Regions from separate parts of the Microbispora sp. NBC_01389 genome, predicted to be linked through region 4. Evidence: riboswitches for the same ligand, from Rfam matches in the RefSeq annotation. Region 4 holds a riboswitch; each other region holds the start of a gene.
The links. Region 4 has a riboswitch for cyclic di-AMP ahead of OG344_RS00240 (hypothetical protein). Riboswitches for the same ligand answer to the same signal wherever they lie in the genome.
Positions count from the first base shown of each region.

Region 1: linked by a shared signal. The riboswitch ahead of OG344_RS24370 (glycoside hydrolase family 25 protein) and the one ahead of OG344_RS00240 (hypothetical protein) in region 4 are both predicted to bind cyclic di-AMP.
Region 2: linked by a shared signal. The riboswitch ahead of OG344_RS20975 (C40 family peptidase) and the one ahead of OG344_RS00240 (hypothetical protein) in region 4 are both predicted to bind cyclic di-AMP.
Region 3: linked by a shared signal. The riboswitch ahead of OG344_RS11680 (C40 family peptidase) and the one ahead of OG344_RS00240 (hypothetical protein) in region 4 are both predicted to bind cyclic di-AMP.

Region 1 is NZ_CP109552.1:5,545,714-5,549,934, forward strand. Features, by position in the region: gene OG344_RS24360 (alpha/beta hydrolase) at 1-1,311, opposite strand, end outside; gene OG344_RS24365 (flavin reductase family protein) at 1,429-2,016, opposite strand; cyclic di-AMP (ydaO/yuaA leader) riboswitch at 2,263-2,406, shown strand; gene OG344_RS24370 (glycoside hydrolase family 25 protein) at 2,421-3,155, shown strand; gene secD (protein translocase subunit SecD) at 3,281-4,221, opposite strand, start outside.
Region 2 is NZ_CP109552.1:4,634,569-4,638,789, reverse strand. Features, by position in the region: gene OG344_RS20980 (hypothetical protein) at 101-997, opposite strand; gene OG344_RS20975 (C40 family peptidase) at 1,345-1,908, opposite strand; cyclic di-AMP (ydaO/yuaA leader) riboswitch at 1,979-2,139, opposite strand; gene OG344_RS20970 (NlpC/P60 family protein) at 2,446-3,387, opposite strand; gene OG344_RS20965 (NYN domain-containing protein) at 3,541-4,221, opposite strand, start outside.
Region 3 is NZ_CP109552.1:2,581,539-2,585,759, reverse strand. Features, by position in the region: gene OG344_RS11695 (hypothetical protein) at 1-299, opposite strand, end outside; gene OG344_RS11690 (helix-turn-helix domain-containing protein) at 462-1,040, opposite strand; gene OG344_RS11685 (hypothetical protein) at 1,048-1,707, shown strand; cyclic di-AMP (ydaO/yuaA leader) riboswitch at 2,025-2,184, shown strand; gene OG344_RS11680 (C40 family peptidase) at 2,431-2,826, shown strand; gene OG344_RS11675 (SAM-dependent methyltransferase) at 2,975-3,718, shown strand; gene OG344_RS11670 (DUF4872 domain-containing protein) at 3,738-4,013, opposite strand; gene OG344_RS11665 (RNA-guided endonuclease InsQ/TnpB family protein) at 4,010-4,221, opposite strand, start outside.
Region 4 is NZ_CP109552.1:35,266-39,486, forward strand. Features, by position in the region: gene OG344_RS00230 (DeoR/GlpR family DNA-binding transcription regulator) at 1-775, shown strand, start outside; gene galT (galactose-1-phosphate uridylyltransferase) at 869-1,927, shown strand; cyclic di-AMP (ydaO/yuaA leader) riboswitch at 2,001-2,137, shown strand; gene OG344_RS00240 (hypothetical protein) at 2,172-3,083, shown strand; gene OG344_RS00245 (zinc ribbon domain-containing protein) at 3,215-3,451, opposite strand; gene OG344_RS00250 (hypothetical protein) at 3,445-4,008, opposite strand; partial or broken gene tnpA (IS200/IS605 family transposase) at 4,057-4,221, shown strand, end outside.

The DNA of each region.
Region 1 (4,221 bases), 2.0 Mb from region 4:
CAGCGGGCTGCTGTCGGGCGGCCCGACGAACAGCGCGCCGTCGGTGCGCTCGCGCAGGTCGCGGTCGTCGCGGAAGGCCGACTCCGCGCCGAACGCTCCCAGGCTCTCCCCGAACACCAGCAGCCGGGGCCGGTGACCGGCGGGCAGCCGCGACCACCGGGCGTACACCTGGCCGAACAGCTCGCGCCCCGCCGCCGTGACGCGCTCGCGGTCCACCAGGAACGACAGCCAGCTCGGCAGGTAGGAGTACTGCATCGAGACGAGCGCGGAGTCCCCGCCGTACATGAACTCCAGCGCGGCGGCCGCCTGGGGATCCACCCAGCCCGTGCCGGTCGTCGTGATCACGCACAGCACCGCCCGGTGGAACGCGCCGGTCCGGTCCAGTTCCCGTACGGCGAGGGCGGCCCGCTCGCGGGCGGTCGCCGCCGAGTCGAGCCCCGCGTAGACCCGGACCGGCGGGAGCGCGGGCCGCCCGGTGAAACCGCTCAGCTCCCCGACGGCGGGGGCGCCGGCGACGAACGCCCGGCCCTCCAGGCCGAGCGACGCGAAGGAGACCAGAGAGGAGGGGCCGCCCGAGACGGCGGCGGACCGGGGCGGCGAGGTGCCGGGGGCGGTCTCGCTGTTGATCGCCGCGAAGCTGTTGTCGGCCCCTCTGAGCAGGGCCTCCGTGAGGATCCCGTCGGTCAGCAGGACGGCCAGCACGCCCACGCCGAGCCCCGCGGCCAGCCGCGCCGCCGCGGCGGGGATCCATCGCCCGAGCACGCCTCCGAGCGCCCGGGCCGCGACGCGCAGCGCGCGGGCGGCGGCCAGCAGGAGCAGGAAGACCGCCGCCGCGACGAACGGCACGCCGAGATAGCCGAGCCGTTCCGGCGGGCGCAGCCCCATCAGCGGGTAGATGGCCCGCTGGGCGCGTACGCCGAGGACCAGCGACGCGGCGCCCAGCCCGCAGCCGAACGTCGCGACCAGGCGGCGCACCCGCCGCCGTCCCGTACGGCGCCATTTCTCGCGCCATTTCTCGCAACGTCCCTCGCAACGTCCCTCGCGCCGTCCCTCGCGCCATTTCTCGCGCCGGGTCCCGGGACACCACCGGGCGGCCGTGGCGGCGCTCCGGCGGGCCAGGGCGCCTGCGGTCACCCCGGCGAGGTATCCGGTCGCGGTCAGCACCCCCGCGATGATCCCCTGCAGCGGCCAGGAGCGGGGCAGCAGCGACGGCGTGAGGGACAGGCAGAAGAAGATCGCGGCGAACAGGATCCCGGCCGTGTCCAGGGCCGTGTCCAGCGCTCCGCCGAGCCGCACCCGCCCTTCCCGCATCAGGCCCCCGATTCGCCGCCTGTTCACCGATCTCGCGGAGCGGGCAGGCTGTCAAGTCACCGGCAGGTCACCGCCCCGCACCCCGCGTCGTCCTCGCGTCGTCCCCGCGCCGCCGTCTCACCCCCAGTGGTCGCCCCAGCCCCACAGGTTGGGGCCGAGCGCCGTGGCGGGGTCGTCGTGGTACACGCCGAACCTGCCGCGGAAGAACAGCATCGGCCGCTGCTCCGGGTGGACGGGTTCGAGTTCGCGGACCAGGCCGATCACCACGTCGTGATCTCCGGCCACGTGCACCTCCCGCACCTCGCCGTGGACGCGCAGCAGCACGTCACGCAGGGCGGGCGTGCCCCGGTGGGACAGGTCCCAGGCGAGCCCGGCGAACTTGTCGCCGTTGCTCGATCCGAACCTGGCGCACACGTCGACCTGCTCCTCGCCGAGGACGTTGACGCAGAAGCGGCCGGACCTCCTGATCCGCGGCCAGGCGCGGCCCCTGTGGTCGGCGCAGAAGAGCACGAGCGGCGGATCGAGGGACACCGACGCGAACGACTGGCAGGCGAACCCCACCGGCTCTCCGTCGTCCAGACCCGTGACCACGGTCACGCCGGTCGCGAACGTGCCGAGCGCGCGCCGGAACTCCGCGGGCGACGGCGGCGGCACGTCGCCGGAGCCGGGGTCGCCGAGGTCGGGGCCGGCGGAAGCTGCGGTCATGGGTCCACCTCTCGCGTGACTCAGCGCTCAGGTCAGTCACGAACTTACAAACCTCCTCGGCGCCGCTTCGCACGGGATCCCGTCCAGCGGGCCGCCCGTGCGACGAGTCCGCCCAGGTAAAAACATGTTTTGTCAGGTTTACACCATTGTTGAGCTGTATGTACCTTTGGGTGTCACGGCATGCGTGCCGGTGACCTCCGTGTCGCCTCCCTTGCCGTGTCGTTGCCCGGACCGTGCGCTCACCAGGGCGTGCGGCCGCCGAGTCCGCGTTCCGCGGAGCCGGGGACCCACTTTTCGGGGTGAATCGCCGCGCAGCCCCCCAGATGCGCTCGTAGGGCACTTCCTGCCCGAACCCGTCAGCTAACCCGGTAGGCGGCATGGAAGCAAGGAGCTCAACCCGCGTCATGCCCACCCTCAGGTTCTCTCTCGCCGGGCGGCCCTCCCGCCGCCTGCGCGCCGCCCTCGCCGCGGCGACACTCGCGGTCTCGGCCGGCACGGCCACCATCACCGCCGCCACGCTCGCCGCCACCGCGGCCGCGCCCGCTCCCGCCTACGCGAACCCGCACACGTACGGCCAGGACGTCTCCGGCTATGAGGCCGACCACGACTGGATCAACAGCCGGGCGCAGTTCGGCTTCATCAAGGCCACCGAAGGAACGGACTGGGTCGACTCGTCCTTCCCCCGGCACTGGCGCGAGCTGGACAAGAAGGGGATCGTCCGCGGTGTCTACCACTACGGCCATCCCGCCAACGACCCGATCGCCGAGGCCGACCACTTCCTCCGGGTGGTGAACGCGCAGCCGGGCAAGCCGGGCGACATCCTCGTGCTCGACCTGGAGACCACCGACGGCCAGTCGGTGCCGCGCGTCAACGCCTGGGCCAGGAAGTGGCTGGAGTACGTGACCGCCAAGACCGGCGTCAGGCCGATGTTCTACAGCGGCTGGAACTTCGCCGACAAGTACGGCCAGGGCCTGGGCGACTATCCGCTGTGGGTGGCCCACTACAGCCGGAACCCGGGCGACATCAGCCCGCCGGCCGACTGGAAGACCTGGGCGATCCACCAGTACACCGACTCACCGATCGACCAGAATGTCTCCTCGCTCAGCCCGGTCGAGCTGCGCGCCCTCGGCCGTCCCTGAGGCCCGTTCCCGGGGCGGGCGCCACCCGCCCCGGGAAGGGCCCGCTCAGACCACTTCGGATTCAGACCCCTTCGGATTCAGGCCCCTTCGGATTCAGACCCCTTCGGATTCAGGCCCCTTCAGATTCAGACCACCGCGCCGGATCCGTCGCGCGCCACGGGCCGGCGACGGGGTGCGGCGGGCAGGGGCGGCGGCTGACCGGCGCGCCGCTCCAGCTCGATCGCGGCCGGCCCCGCCACGAACGACGACGACAGCGTGCCCACGACGATGCCGATCAGCAGGGCGATCGCGAAGTCGCGCAGCGAGTCGCCCCCGAACACCGCCAGCGCCGCCAGGATGAACAACGCGCCGAGTCCCGTGTTGACCGTACGCGGCACGGTCTGCAGGATCGCCGTGTTCACCACCCGCCCGAAGGGCGTCTTCCGCGACATCGGCCAGAGCTCGCGGACCCGGTCGAAGAGCACGACCTTGTCGTTGACCGAGTATCCGATGATCGTCAGCATCGCGGCCAGGAAGACGCCGTCGATCGGCTTGCCCAGCCAGGCGAACGCGCCGACGACGACGGCCGCGTCCACGAACAGCGCCGCCACGGCGGCGGCGCCGAACGTCCACCGGAACCGGAACGCCAGGTAGGCGAGCTGGGCCGCGAGCGCGACGCCGAGCGCGATGAGCGCGTTGCGGCGCAGTTCCGCGCCCAGGCTCGGCCCGACGAGCTCGTCGCGCTGCTTGACGACCTCCCCGACGCTCCGGTCCAGGGCCTCCTCGACGCGGACGACGTCGTCGGCGGTGATCTGCCCGGTCCGTACGGAGATCGCGTCGTCCGACCGCTGCACCACGGCGGTGGGGAAGCCGGCGTCCGCCACCGCCTGCCGTGCCGCGGCGACGTCGACCGGCCTGCTCGTGGCGAACTCCACGATCCGCCCGCCGGTGAACTCGACGCCGTAGTTCAGGCCGCGGGTGACCAGCCCCGCGCCCACCAGCACGAGCAGTCCGGCCGCGACGGCGAGCCAGCGCCGTCCCGCCCGCATCAGGTCGGGATCGCGCCGGGTCAGCCAGGTCCTGACCC
Region 2 (4,221 bases), 2.9 Mb from region 4:
CGGACGGCCCACGGCCACGCGGCCCGCCCGGGAACGCATTCTCGCAGGCCCGTCCCGCCTCTCGCCTGCCCCAGGATCAGGACCGCGATCAGGACCGGGATCAGGACCGGGCCAGCTCGGCCCGTACGGAGGACCGCCAGAGGCGGGTCAGCTCGGCGGTGGTCAGCCCGAGGACATCCCGCAGCGCGGCATCGGCGTCCTCACGCAGCGCGGCGCGGTAGAGGGCGACCAGTCTCCGCTCACCGAACCGGGCGGCGATGTAACGGCAGGCCAGCCAGGCCTCCTCGTACGCCTGGGCGGGCCTGGCGGCGAAGTCCGCGGGTTCCGGCAGACGGGCCAACGGCGCGCCGGCCGCTGTGTCAGCCGCGGTGCCGGCCGCTGGACCAGCCCCTGTGCCGGCCTCCGCGCCGACCGCTGTGTCGGCTTCCGCTCCGGCTCCACCGCCGGCTCGCAGGTCCGCGGCGAGTTCGGCGGCGATCGTGTGAACGGGCAGGCCGCTGTCGAGGTAGCCCACATAGTCGGCGAAGCCCTCCAGGAGCCACATCGGCACCGCGCGGGGCCCGGAGGCCGCGACGTGCGTCAGCTCGTGGGTCACGACGACCTGGCGGCCGGCCGCGGACAGGCGGGCGAACGCGGCGGGCTGCACGATCACCCGGTCGCCGGTCGCGACGGCCGCGAGGCCGCCGACCACCGCCGGGGCGGCCAGAAGGGCCGCCTGCTCCTCGGTGCGCGGCACGAGGACCACCGCGCCGCCGTGCTCTCCCCAGACCCGCGTGACCGTGCGGTCGGCGCGGCCCGCCAGCCGGGCGATCTCGGCGACCAGCCGCCGCGGCGCGCCGACGACGACGGCGTGCTCGCCACGGGCGACGGAGGCGCCGGTCCACATGCCGGGCTGCTCGCGCACGGCGGCGCGGGCCCGGGAAAGCAGGGGCGAGAGGGGGTCGGGCGGCGCCGCGGCGGCCGTACCGGCCAGCAGCGCGGCCAGCGCGACGGCCATGGACGCGAACCGGCGGGGGCCGAAGCGACGAGCATGAGCTCCTCGGCGGGGACGCCGCAGATCCGGCCTGTGCCGCGCGTACGGCGCTCCCGCGGTCTCCTGCTTCGCCAGCCTGTGCCACATAGGGGGTCTTACCGGGTCTCCAGAGGCGTTCGAGCCTGCCAGCGACGTCCCGTCCGCGGGACCTGACGCGAGCACGCTACCAGGCGCCCGCCATCGCCGGCCGATCCGTCAGCCGGCCTGTCAGCGTCGGGGAACGCCACGGCTCCGCCCACCCGCGAGGGGAGGACGGAGCCGTGGAGTGATGCCGGCGACGACGGGCCCGGCACCGGGGACCGGGGGACCGATCAGACGCCGGGGCGTACGGCGCCCACGAAGGTCGCCCTGCGGTAGGAGTCGAGCTTGTCGATCCTGACCCGTGTGCCGCTGTGCGGGGCGTGGATCATCCTGCCGTGCCCGACGTACATGCCGACGTGGCCACCGCCGCTGGTGAAGATGAGGTCGCCGGGCTTGAAGTGACCCCAGGACACCTTCTTCCGTACGGCGCTGCGGATGGACCACGTCGTGCGCGGCAGCCGTACGCCGGCCTTGCGCCAGGCGTAGGTGACCAGGCCCGAGCAGTCGAACGCGCCCGGTCCGCTGGCGCCGTAGCGGTAGGGGTCGCCGATCTGCTTCCTCGCGGTCGTGACCGCTCGCTGCGCCTTGGCCAGCTGGAGCGTGGCCTTGCTGAGCTTCTTCCGCTTGGCGACCGCCTTCCTGGTCGCCTTCTTGGTCGCCTTCTTCGCGGCCTTCTTGGCCGCCCCTGTGGTGGCGGACCTCGCGTTCGTCTCCGCGGCCAACTTCGTGACCGTGACCGTCACCGAGTCGGCCGCCGCCGGCTGCGCGCCGGCGATCCCCACGGATGCCGTCAAAGCGGCACCCCCAAGGGCAATTCGGGCAAGACGGGACAGGCTAGCGGGGGTGGTAGACAGGATCTCTCCTTGGATCTTCCGCGTACGCCTACCGGGTTAGCTGACGGGTTCGGGCGGGGAAGTCGCCCTACGGCGCGTGGACGCGCCGATTCACCCCGGACCTTCGCGAAGAAGGTCGATGGTTCCCCGGCTCCGTGCCTCCTGACTGCACGGACTCGGCAGGTCCCCGGCGCCCGGAATATCCCCTGAGGGAGCAAGTAGACGGACGGCGCCGGCGACGGTGGATGACGCGGGCCCGGCCGGCCGGGCCGGGCTCGCCGCGGCGAGGCGTGCTCGCCGCGGCCCAGAAGCTACCCAGATCGGGCGGCTCTCGGCAAAGCCACCCCGGCATATAAAGATCGGATAACGAAGGCGGCACAGGAGAAACCGCAGCTTACCCACGCCACAGCAGGATGAGTGTGACTCTGCTCACACCAGGCATCGCAACGCCCAAATTCGGCACTTAGCGCACATCCGGAACAAAGATCACACTGGCCGTCAGGGGCGGACGGCACCGATCGCGTGATACTCCGCGAGTGTGACAATCTTCACAACATCGCCGGTCTGCGGAGCGTGGACGACCTTGCCGTCGCCCGCGTACAGGCCCACGTGACCGAAGCCCGCGTGGAAGAGCAGATCGCCCGGCTGGAGCGCGTCGAGGGACACGCGGCGGCTCGCGCCCCACGCCCACTGCTCGTAGCTCGTACGCGGCAGGCCGACTCCGCCCGCCGCCCAGGAGGCCTGGACGAGGCCGGAGCAGTCCCAGGAGTCCGGCCCGCTGCTCCCGTAGCGGTACGGCTTGCCGACCTGCTTGTAGGCGAACTGGAGCGCAGACAGGGCGTTGCCCGACGCGGAGCCCTTGTAGGCGACGCCCGCGCTGTTGGGATTGCCCGCGTTGTAGGTGCCGAGCGAGCGCAACAGCTTCATCTGCTCGTTGACGAGCGCGTCGACCTTCTTCTTCTCGTCGGCGAGCTCGCTCCTGACCTTGGCGGCCTCGGCGTAGACCGTCTTCGTCTGGTCCCGCCGGTCTTTCAGGCCCTGGATGGCGCCCTCGTACTGCTGGAGCCGCCCGACGCGCTCGGCGGAGATGTGGTTGTACGTGGCGAGACCGCTGAGCATGGTGTCGGGGTCGGGGTTGTAGAAGACGCCCCAGGATCCGATGTCGCCCACCTGGTAGCTGCTGACCGCCATGGTCACCAGCCCCGAGCGCAGCGCCTCGACCCGCGCGTTCTGCTTCTTGAAGTCGTCGTTGAGCGCCAGATACTTCTTCCTGGCCGACTTCCACTTCTCACCGGCCGCGTTGTAGCGGTCCACGAGCTTGTCCGCCTGCGCGTTCAGCCGGCTCAGCTTCGCCTTGGCCTGGGCAAGGGTGGGTTTCGGATCGGCCTGCGCGCCCGTCAGCGGCGTCAGCAGGACCACGGCGGCCAACCCAGCGGCCACCGGCACACGCCCTCGCACTCGGGCCCCCTTCGGGATCAACGAACCTGAGGCGCGACTCTATCTAGGCGATCTTGGCGCTTCAACCTATTCGCAGCTATTCGCGGCAGTCATCACTCACCGAATCGGCCTCCGTACGGAGCGTGCCGCACCGGATCAGCCGCGGCCGAGGCGACGCAGCAGCAGGAGCGAGGGCACCGGCCGGGCGCCCATGCGGCGGACGGAGTCGGCCACCTCGCGGTCGGAGGAGACGACCGCGATGCCGCGCCCCGGCGGCTCGGCGCGCACGAGCGTGCGGATGAGGTCGTCGGCGATCTCGCCGGGCGCGCTGAACATCACCCGCACCCCGCGCGGCGCTGAGACCTGCACGGGCCCGTTCAGCTCGGCGCCGTCGAAGACGCACGTCACCTCTACGCGCGCCTGCACGGCGAGGCCGCCCAGCCCGGTGAGCAGGCGGGCGCGCTGGTCGGCGAGGGTCAGCGTCGGATAGCCGGTCTTGGTCACGTTGTAGCCGTCGACGATCAGGTGCAGGTTGGGCAGCGCGAGGAGCAGGTCGAGGAGCTGGGGGTCGTCGTTCGCCAGCGCCCGCGCGGGCACCGCCGTCACGCCGGGCTCGCCCGGCACGATCGCGTTCACGTAGTCGGCCGGCCTGCTGATGGTGGTCGGCAGGCCGAGCTCCTTGCGCAGCCCCGCGGCGGCGTCCTGCAGGGCGTCCAGCAGCACCCGTACGCGGGCGTCCTCCATGCTGCGGCCCTCGCGGGCGGCGCGGCGGCTGGCCTCCAGCTGACGCTCGGTGTCCGCCAGGCGCTCCCTGAGCCTGCGCAGCTCGGTCTCCGC
Region 3 (4,221 bases), 2.5 Mb from region 4:
AGGTTGATCGGAGTGCTCCGGCACACGTCGTCGCCGAAGGTGCCCCGATCCACCCGCAGTTCCACCTGACGCCCCCCGGCCGAGGTGTAGAAGACGCCGAACCCCTCCTCGCCGATCCCGCCCATGGACTGCTCGGCCATCTCGTATCCCGGCAGGTCGACCAGATAGACGAGGTCGGGCGCGACCCCCAGCGCCCGCAGGCGGCCCATGTCCACACCGGAGGACCCCGCCACCACGGACCCGCACGCGCTCAGGCAGGCGAGCCCGAGAGCCGCCACCGTGACCCATGCGCCCCTCATCCGATCAGTGTCCCAGCCGCGCGGCCGGAGCGCCTCACCATTGAGGAGAAGGGCGTTCGACCACCGCGCGAACCGCATCGTCGCTCCTTGACGGCCTGAAGGTGGCCCCATGATGCGGTGGAGGGCCGCGATGCGTCCCCGGGACGGTTCAGCGGGCGTCTCCTACGCGCCGCGGGGTTTCGCCCGGACGTGCATGCGTTCGCCCTGCGTGCCAAACAGGCTGAGGATCTCCACCGGCGCCTCGCCGGTGCTGCCGAACCAGTGCGGCAGCCGGGTGTCGAACTCCGCGGCCTCCCCCGCCTTGAGCACGAGGTCGTGTTCGGCGAGGACCAGTCGCAGCCTCCCGTTGAGCACGTAAAGCCACTCGTAGCCCTCGTGCGTACGCGGCTCGGGCTCACAGCGGTCCACCGAGATGATCATCTTGTACGCCTGCGGCCCGCCGGGGTGCTGGGTCAGGGGCACGATCGTGGAGTCCCAGCGGGTGATGGGCTTCAACCGCACCCGGGGGTCGCCGACCGGCGGCGCCCCGACGAGTTCGTCGAGCGGCACCTGGTAGGCCCGCGCCAGCGGCAGCAACAGCTCCAGCGTGGGCTTGCGTTCGCCGGACTCCAGGCGCGACAGGGTGCTGACCGAGATGCCGGTGGACTCCGCGAGCCGACTCAGCGTGCTGCCGTTCTGCCTGCGCAGGGCCCGCAGCCGCGCGCCCACGGAGGCCAGGACCGCGGCGTCGTCGTTTGCCATACCGGCAATGCTACTTGTCGAATCCGCACAGAGGCTCGCGCCAGCGGCGAGGCACTGGACCGGGTCCGCGTGGCGGAGCGTCCGGCTGCCGGGCCGCGCCTCCGCCGTCGACGCGTACAAGACCGGCGTGGCCTGGGCGGCGGGCGTCAAGGGCGACCGGCCCTCGATCATGCGGTGGAACGGGAAGTCGTGGACCCTGGTCCCGGCGCCGGCCCTCACCCTTCCCGCGCCGGACGCCGTCGTGACCATCCAGGACATCGCGGTCGTGGGGTCGAAGAACGTGTGGGCCGTCGGCGGGGTCGGCTGGGAAGGCGCCGACGAGCAGGGTGACGACGTGAACTTCGGCCGCACCCTGGTGATGCACTGGAACGGCAGGTCGTGGACCGTCTCCGTCGGCGCCGCCGACGCCCAGCCGTACACCGGGGTCGAGCCGGACGGCAGGGGCGGCGTGTGGGTCCTGCAGGGGCACTGGAACCCCACTCTGTGGCAGGTCACGGGCTCGACGTGGCGACAAGCCCGGCTCGTCCGGAAGCCCGGCACCGGCGCCGTCGTGTTCTCCGTCGCCCGCAGGCCGGGAACGACGACGATGTGGGGCGCGGGCTTCACCGTGCCGCAGGGTGACCCCGACGACCCCTCGGCGAACGGCACGTTCTGGCGCACGCAGTGACCCGCTGAGGTCACCGGGGAGCGGTGCCGTCCCCTGTGGGGTGCCGCTTCCCGGGTCCCGTCGCGAAGGTTCCGCATCTCACGCTGCTCCGGCCCATGCCCGGAAGGGTGTGACGCGCGTCACTTTCGGCAACCCCGGAAACCACTCTGACCTGCGACTTCTCGTTTTATGATCCCTTTATGCGCTCATAATCCCATTTGCACCCTTTGCGGCAATATGGCGTTACTTGGTAGTTTCCTTGCCCAACGAACCCGGCAGTCCGTGTTCGGAAAGAGCATCCACTGTCACCGGCGCCATGTCCTCTCCCGCCCCCCTGGGCGCCGGTGACGCCGAATCCGTGCAGCAAGGAGGCCCGGAGCCGGGGAACCAATCGACCTTCGACCCGAAGGTCCGGGGTGAATCGGCGCGTCAGCGCTGTAGGGCGACTTCCCTGCCCGAATCCGTCAGCTAACCCGGTAGGCGCAAGCGGAAGACCGTAGGAGAGATCCCCTGTTCGCCAACCCCACCACCCTGCTTCGCGCTGCCTGCGTCACCCTGAGTAGCGCAGCGCTCACCGTCTCCCTGGGAGGCTTCGGCGCACTGCCCGCCGGCGCCGTCACGGGGACCGTGCCGGCCCCGCCCCCGGACTCGACGGCCATCCCGCCGGAGCCCCCCGTAACGGCGTTCACCCCGTACGCCGGAGAGACCGCCGCGGCCACCACGGCCACCACGGCGGAGGCCTCCGTGAACACGAAACTCACCAAGGCCGCTCTCCAGCAGGAGAAGGCCGAGCACGCCATCGAGGTGGCCAGAAAGCACCTCGGCGATCCCTACGTGTGGGGCGCCACGGGCCCACGCGCGTTCGACTGCTCCGGGCTGGTCCAGTTCGCCTGGCGCAAGGCCGGCGTCAAGATCCCGCGTACGACGTGGTCCATGCTCAGCGCCGTCAGGAAGAAGGTCTCCCTGGCGAGTCTCAAGCCGGGTGACCTCATCTTCACCAGTGGCGGCGGCCACGTGGGCATGTACATAGGGCACAAGAAAGTGATCAACGCTCCGCACTCCGGCGCGGTGGTCCGGGTCGACCGCCTCAAGGGCTACTGGCGGAGCAACTTCGTCACCGCCGTACGCCCCGGAGCGTGACCCCGGCGTCGCGGACGACACCCCCGGCGGAGATGTCCGGTCACATGTGACGGCGTCTCCGCCGGAGGGCGGCCCTGCCGGCGACACGCCGCCCGCCGCCGCGAATCCGGCTTGCCGAAAGCGTGCAGGGATGCGGAAGGATTGGGTCATGGATCGCCAGCTGATCAGCCATCTCGCTCATCGGGACCACCCCATCGCCGCACCGGTCTCCGGCGCCAACGTGACCCGGCTGCTGCGCCGGGCGCGGCTGGCCGAGGGGGCGCGGATCCTCGATCTCGGCTGCGGCGAGGGCGCCTGGACGCTGCGCGCGCTGGCCCTCTACCAGGACGCGACCGCCGACGGCGTGGACATCGACGCGCACGGGCTCAAGGCGGCGGAGCACGCGGCCGAGGTCCAGGGCGTCTGGGAGCGCATCCGGTTCCACGAGCGACCGGCCGCCGGCTTCCCGGTCGCCGAGCAGTACGACCTGGTGCTCTGCGTCGGGGCCACGCACGCCTTCGGCGGGCTCGGCCCGACCGTCGAGCACGTCCGCCGCTATCTGCGGCCGAACGGGCTGGCGCTGGTCGGCGAGGGGTTCTGGGAGCGCGAGCCGACCGAGGAGGCCCTCACCCGGCTGGGCGCCACGAAGTCGGAGTTCCTCGACCTGCCCGGCACCGTCGCCGCCGCCGAGGCCGCCGGTTTCGACGTGGTGTACGGGTACACCAGCGACCTGGCCGAATGGGACGAGTACGAGTGGTCCTGGACCGGCACGCTGCTGCGCTGGGCCAACGAGCATCCCGGCCCGGACGCCGACGACGCTCGCGCGGCGGCGCTGGAGCACCGCGACATGTGGCTGCGCGGTTATCGGGGCGTCCTGGGGTTCGTCACGCTCCTCCTCCAGCGGAGGAACTGACCCGATCGCCCCGGGGTCCCTACAGCTGACGCAGCACCTCCATGGCGTCCTTCTCCACGCGCGAGAGATCGTGGAGGATGACGCCGGCCTGCTCCAGGTGTCCCGCGTCACCGCTCTCCCCCGCCTTCTCGATCAAGGTGGACACCCCCGTCCACAGACCGGCGGCCTCGGCGTACAGCCGATGTCCGGCGCGGAGGCGGCCGTCGCCGATCAGTGCGGCGCACTCGTCGAGGAAGTCACGTTGAACTCCTCCCCGGCCTGAAGGCCGGAGATTCTCCCGTCGCGTCGCGGTCAAGCGGCGTGCGGGGGTTGACGCTTCGCGGACCGGGCAGCCCCGAGGTCTCCACGTCCTGACACCGCGGTTCCTGCGGCGTTGCGTATGTTGATCGCGGCGTTGGTGTCGGCGTGCCCGGCCCACCCGCACGCGGGATTCACGCACGAGTACCGGGTGCCGTCCCTGGAAGCCGAGTCACGGTGCCCGCACCGGTGACAGGTCTGCGACG
Region 4 (4,221 bases):
GGAGAGGGTGCGCAGGTCAGGCGGGGTGCGGGTGGCGCAACTCGTGCGTGAGCTCGGGGTGTCGGACATGACGATCCGCCGCGACCTGGAGGTCCTGGCGGAGCGCGGCCTGATCGTCAAGGTGCACGGCGGGGCCACCGCCACCGGCGCCGGCTCCACCGAGGAGCCGGGCTTCGCGGCCAAGTCGATGCGGCAGCAGGCCGAGAAGGAGGCCGTCGCCCGCCGCGCGGCCCCGCTCGTGCCGCCGGGAAGCTCCGTCGCGCTCTCGGCCGGCACGACGACCTGGACGCTGGCCCACCACCTGGTGGACGTACCCGAGCTGACCGTGATCACCAACTCCGTCCAGGTGGCCGACGTCTTCCACCGGGCGGGACGCCCCGACCAGACCGTGGTGCTCGTGGGTGGCGTGCGGACGCCGTCCGACGCGCTGGTCGGCCCGGTCGCGGTCGCGGCCGTCCGCTCCCTGAACGTCGACACCCTCATGCTCGGCGTGCACGGCATGAGCGTCCGGGCCGGTTTCACCACTCCCAACCTGCTGGAGGCGGAGACCGACCGTGCCCTGATCGCGGCCTCCCAGCGGCTCGTCGTCCTGGCCGACCACACCAAGTGGGGGACGATCGGCATCAGCACGATCGCGGCCCTCGGCGAGGCCGACGTGGTCGTGAGCGACGCGGGCCTGCCCGAGGAGGCCCGCGCCGTGCTGTCGGAGCAGGCCGGCGAGCTTCTCCTCGCCGATCCCTCCGGCGAGGCGCCCCTGGAGACCGCCTCCCTGTGACGCTCCCGACGACACTCCCGACGACACCGCCGGACACCGCCGTGACGCCGCCGTGACCCCGCGAAAGAGCACCGTGAAGCTGGAGATCGCACCGTGAAGCGCACCATCGCCCATCTGGCCGACGGCCGGGAGCTGATCTATTTCGACCGCCGCGACGACGCCGACCACGGCGCCGCCGACCCCCGGGATCTGCCCGCGCGCCCTCTCGCGTCCGAGTTGCGTCACGACCCGCTCATGGACGAGTGGGTGGCCGTCGCCCGGCACCGCCAGACCCGCACCCACCTGCCGTCCGCCCGGGAGTGCCCGCTCTGCCCCGGGCATCCCGGCTCGGAGATCCCCTCGCCGTACGAGGTGGCGGTGTTTGAGAACCGCTTCCCCTCGTTCAGCTTCAACACCGGCGCGTACGAGCAGGTGGGCGGGCTGAGCGAGGTGCGGCCGGGGATCGGGCGCTGCGAGGTCGTCTGCTTCACCTCCGACCACGACGCCTCCTTCAGCTCGCTCGGCGACGAGCAGGCCGCGCTGGTCGTCGAGGCGTGGGCCGACCGCACGGCCGAACTGTCCGCGCTGCCCGGCGTGGAGCAGGTCTTCTGCTTCGAGAACCGCGGCGCCGAGATCGGCATCACGCTGCCGCACCCGCACGGGCAGATCTACGCCTATCCGTACGTCACGCCGCGGACCCGGCAGATGCTGGACACCGCCGCCCGGCACCGGGGCGGCAACCTGTTCGCGGACGTCCTCGCGGCCGAGCGGAGCGGCCCCCGCGTGGTCGCCGCCAACGAGCACTGGACGGCCTTCGTCCCGGCCGCCGCCCGGTATCCGTTCGAGGTGCACCTCTATCCGCACCGCCGGGTCCCGGACATCCCGGCGCTGTCGCAGGAGGAGCGGGCCGCCTTCGCGCCGCTGTACATCGACGTGCTGCGCCGCCTCGACGGGCTGTTCGGCGTCGTCATGCCGTACGTCGCGGCCTGGCACCAGGCGCCGGTCACCTACCGGCGGGATCTGGCCCACCTCCACCTCCAGCTCTTCACGATCCGGCGGGCGGCAGACAAGCTGAAGTATCTCGCCGGATCGGAGTCGGCGATGGGGGCCTTCGTCAACGACGTGCTCCCGGAGGAGGCCGCTCGCATGTTGCGCGAAGCTATAACGGAATGATCTCTGTACGGTTGCGACTTGGGGTGGCAGTCACCATTTCTTTACCACTAGTATCCCTGGCACCACCGGTCACAGCCGGTGCCGCCTAATCCCGGGCGCCTCGCCCGGGAGCCGGGGACCCATCACGCCTCTGGGGTAAAGGCACGTCGCTGCCCGGGCTCCTCCAGCCCGCACCCGTCAGCTAACCCGGCCGGCAGATGGAGAGGAGTGGGCTCTGCCCCGCGCGTTCCCCCTGGCCGCCGGCGTGCTCACCGCCGCGGCCCTCGTCCTCGGCACGGCCGCCGCGGGCGCCGCCGCCCCCAAACCGACGGAGAAGCAGCTCAAGAAGCAGCTCGCCGGCCTGCAGAAGAAGGTCGACCGGCTCATCGCCGACTACAACGCCAAGCGGGTCGCGCTCGCCAAGGCGCGGGACGACGAGGCGGCGGCACGCGCCCGCGTGAGCAGGGCGGAGGCCGACTACACGGCGACCCTCGACGAGGTCCGGGAGTTCGTCGGGCTGCGCTACCAGACCGACAGCGTGCGCGTCCTGCCCAACCTGACCGTCTCCGCGGTGGCCTACCAGCTCAAGGAGGAACAGGCCGCGAGACTCGCGCGCGTCGACGAGGTCCGCGCCGAGCGGCAGAAGGCCGCCGCGGCGGCGAAGGCGCTCACCGCGTCGCTGAAGTCGCAGGCCGCGGACGTCGCCGACCGGCGCCGGGAGGCCGAGAAGCTCATCGACGACATCAAGGACAAGATCGACCGCCTGGTCCCGATCGCCCCAGGCCGGAGGGCGGGCGGCTCGTGGACGCCCGAGCTGCCGGCCGGAGCCGACAACATCACGCCCCGGATGCGACTCATGCGGTCCGAGGTGGAGAGCCACTTCGACCTGGGCTTCCCGGTCGGCTGTTACCGGGCCGAGAACAGCGGCGAGCACCCCCTCGGCCGCGCCTGCGACTTCATGATGAGCTCGGGCGGCTCCATGCCCTCGGCGCAGATGAAGGCGCTCGGCGACAGCCTGGCCGCCTGGGCCATCAAGAACGGCCCGAAGCTCGGCGTGATGTACGTGATCTGGCAGCAGCGCATCTACAACCTCGGTCATCCGGGCTGGCGCCCGATGTCCGACCGCGGCGGCGTCACCGCCAACCACTACGACCACGTCCACATCTCGATGTACTGAGGGCAGGGCCGGCCGCCTCGCCGAGGGAGGCGGCCGGCCCGTTCCGCGTCAGGCCGGGATCTGCTTCTCGTTCCAGGTGTATTGAACTCCTCCCCGGCCTGAAGGCCGGAGATTCTCCCGTCGCGTCGCGGTCAAGCGGCGCGCGGGGGTTGACGCTTCGCGGACCGGGCAGCCCCGAGGTCTCCACGTCCTGACACCGCGGTTCCTGCGGCGTTGCGTATGTTGATCGCGGCGTTGGTGTCGGCGTGCCCGGCCCACCCGCACGCGAGATTCACGCACGAGAACCGGGTGCCGTCCCGGGCCGCCGGGTCGCGGTGGCCGCATTGGTGGCAGGTCTGCGACGTTCCCGGGGCGGGGACCTTCACCACCAGCCCGCCGCGATCACGGGTCTTGTACTCCAGCAGGGTGACCGTCCGGCCCCACGCCTGCCCGGCGATGGCGCTCCCGCCTTCTGCCGCACGTTCCGGCCGGGGCGTTTGATCGTGCCCGTGGCAGTGCGGACCATGTTCGTGATCGTCAGGTCTTCCACCACGACCACGCCGAAGGCGCGGGCGAGTTCGGTGGTGGTCTGGTGCTGCCAGTCGACGGCTCGGCGCTTGGCTGTCGCGCGGAGCCGGGCGATCCGGTCGTAGGTGCGGGCCAGCCGTCTGGACGTGGGCCGGCCGGGAACGCGAGTGCGGCGCTGCCGGGCGGACGTCTTCTCCAGCCGGCGCAGGCGTTCCTTCTCACCGCCGCGCAACCAGGGCCCGTGCTCGCGCATGGTGCCGTCCGACAACGCCAGGGCGACGGTGACCCCCCGGTCGAGCTCGTGCAGCAGATTCCACAGCGCGCGGGCGGTGTGCGCCTGACCGTCCAGCACCGCCACCTGGGCCGTGCTCAGGTCGAGTCGCGCCACATGCGCACGCGCCTGCCTGGCCACCTCCACACCCGGATCGTACCCCCGGGTTTATGTCATCGTGATGGAATCCACACCCTGAGTGACCCCGATGTACGCATCGAACGCCATGGTGTCCACACCCTCCACGCCCACGTGGTGTGCGTGACGAAGTACCGGCGTGGGGCCCTCACCGGCCCGATGCCGACCCGATGCCGACCCGATGCGAGGAACTCATGCGCGAGATCGGCGCCGACTTCGAGG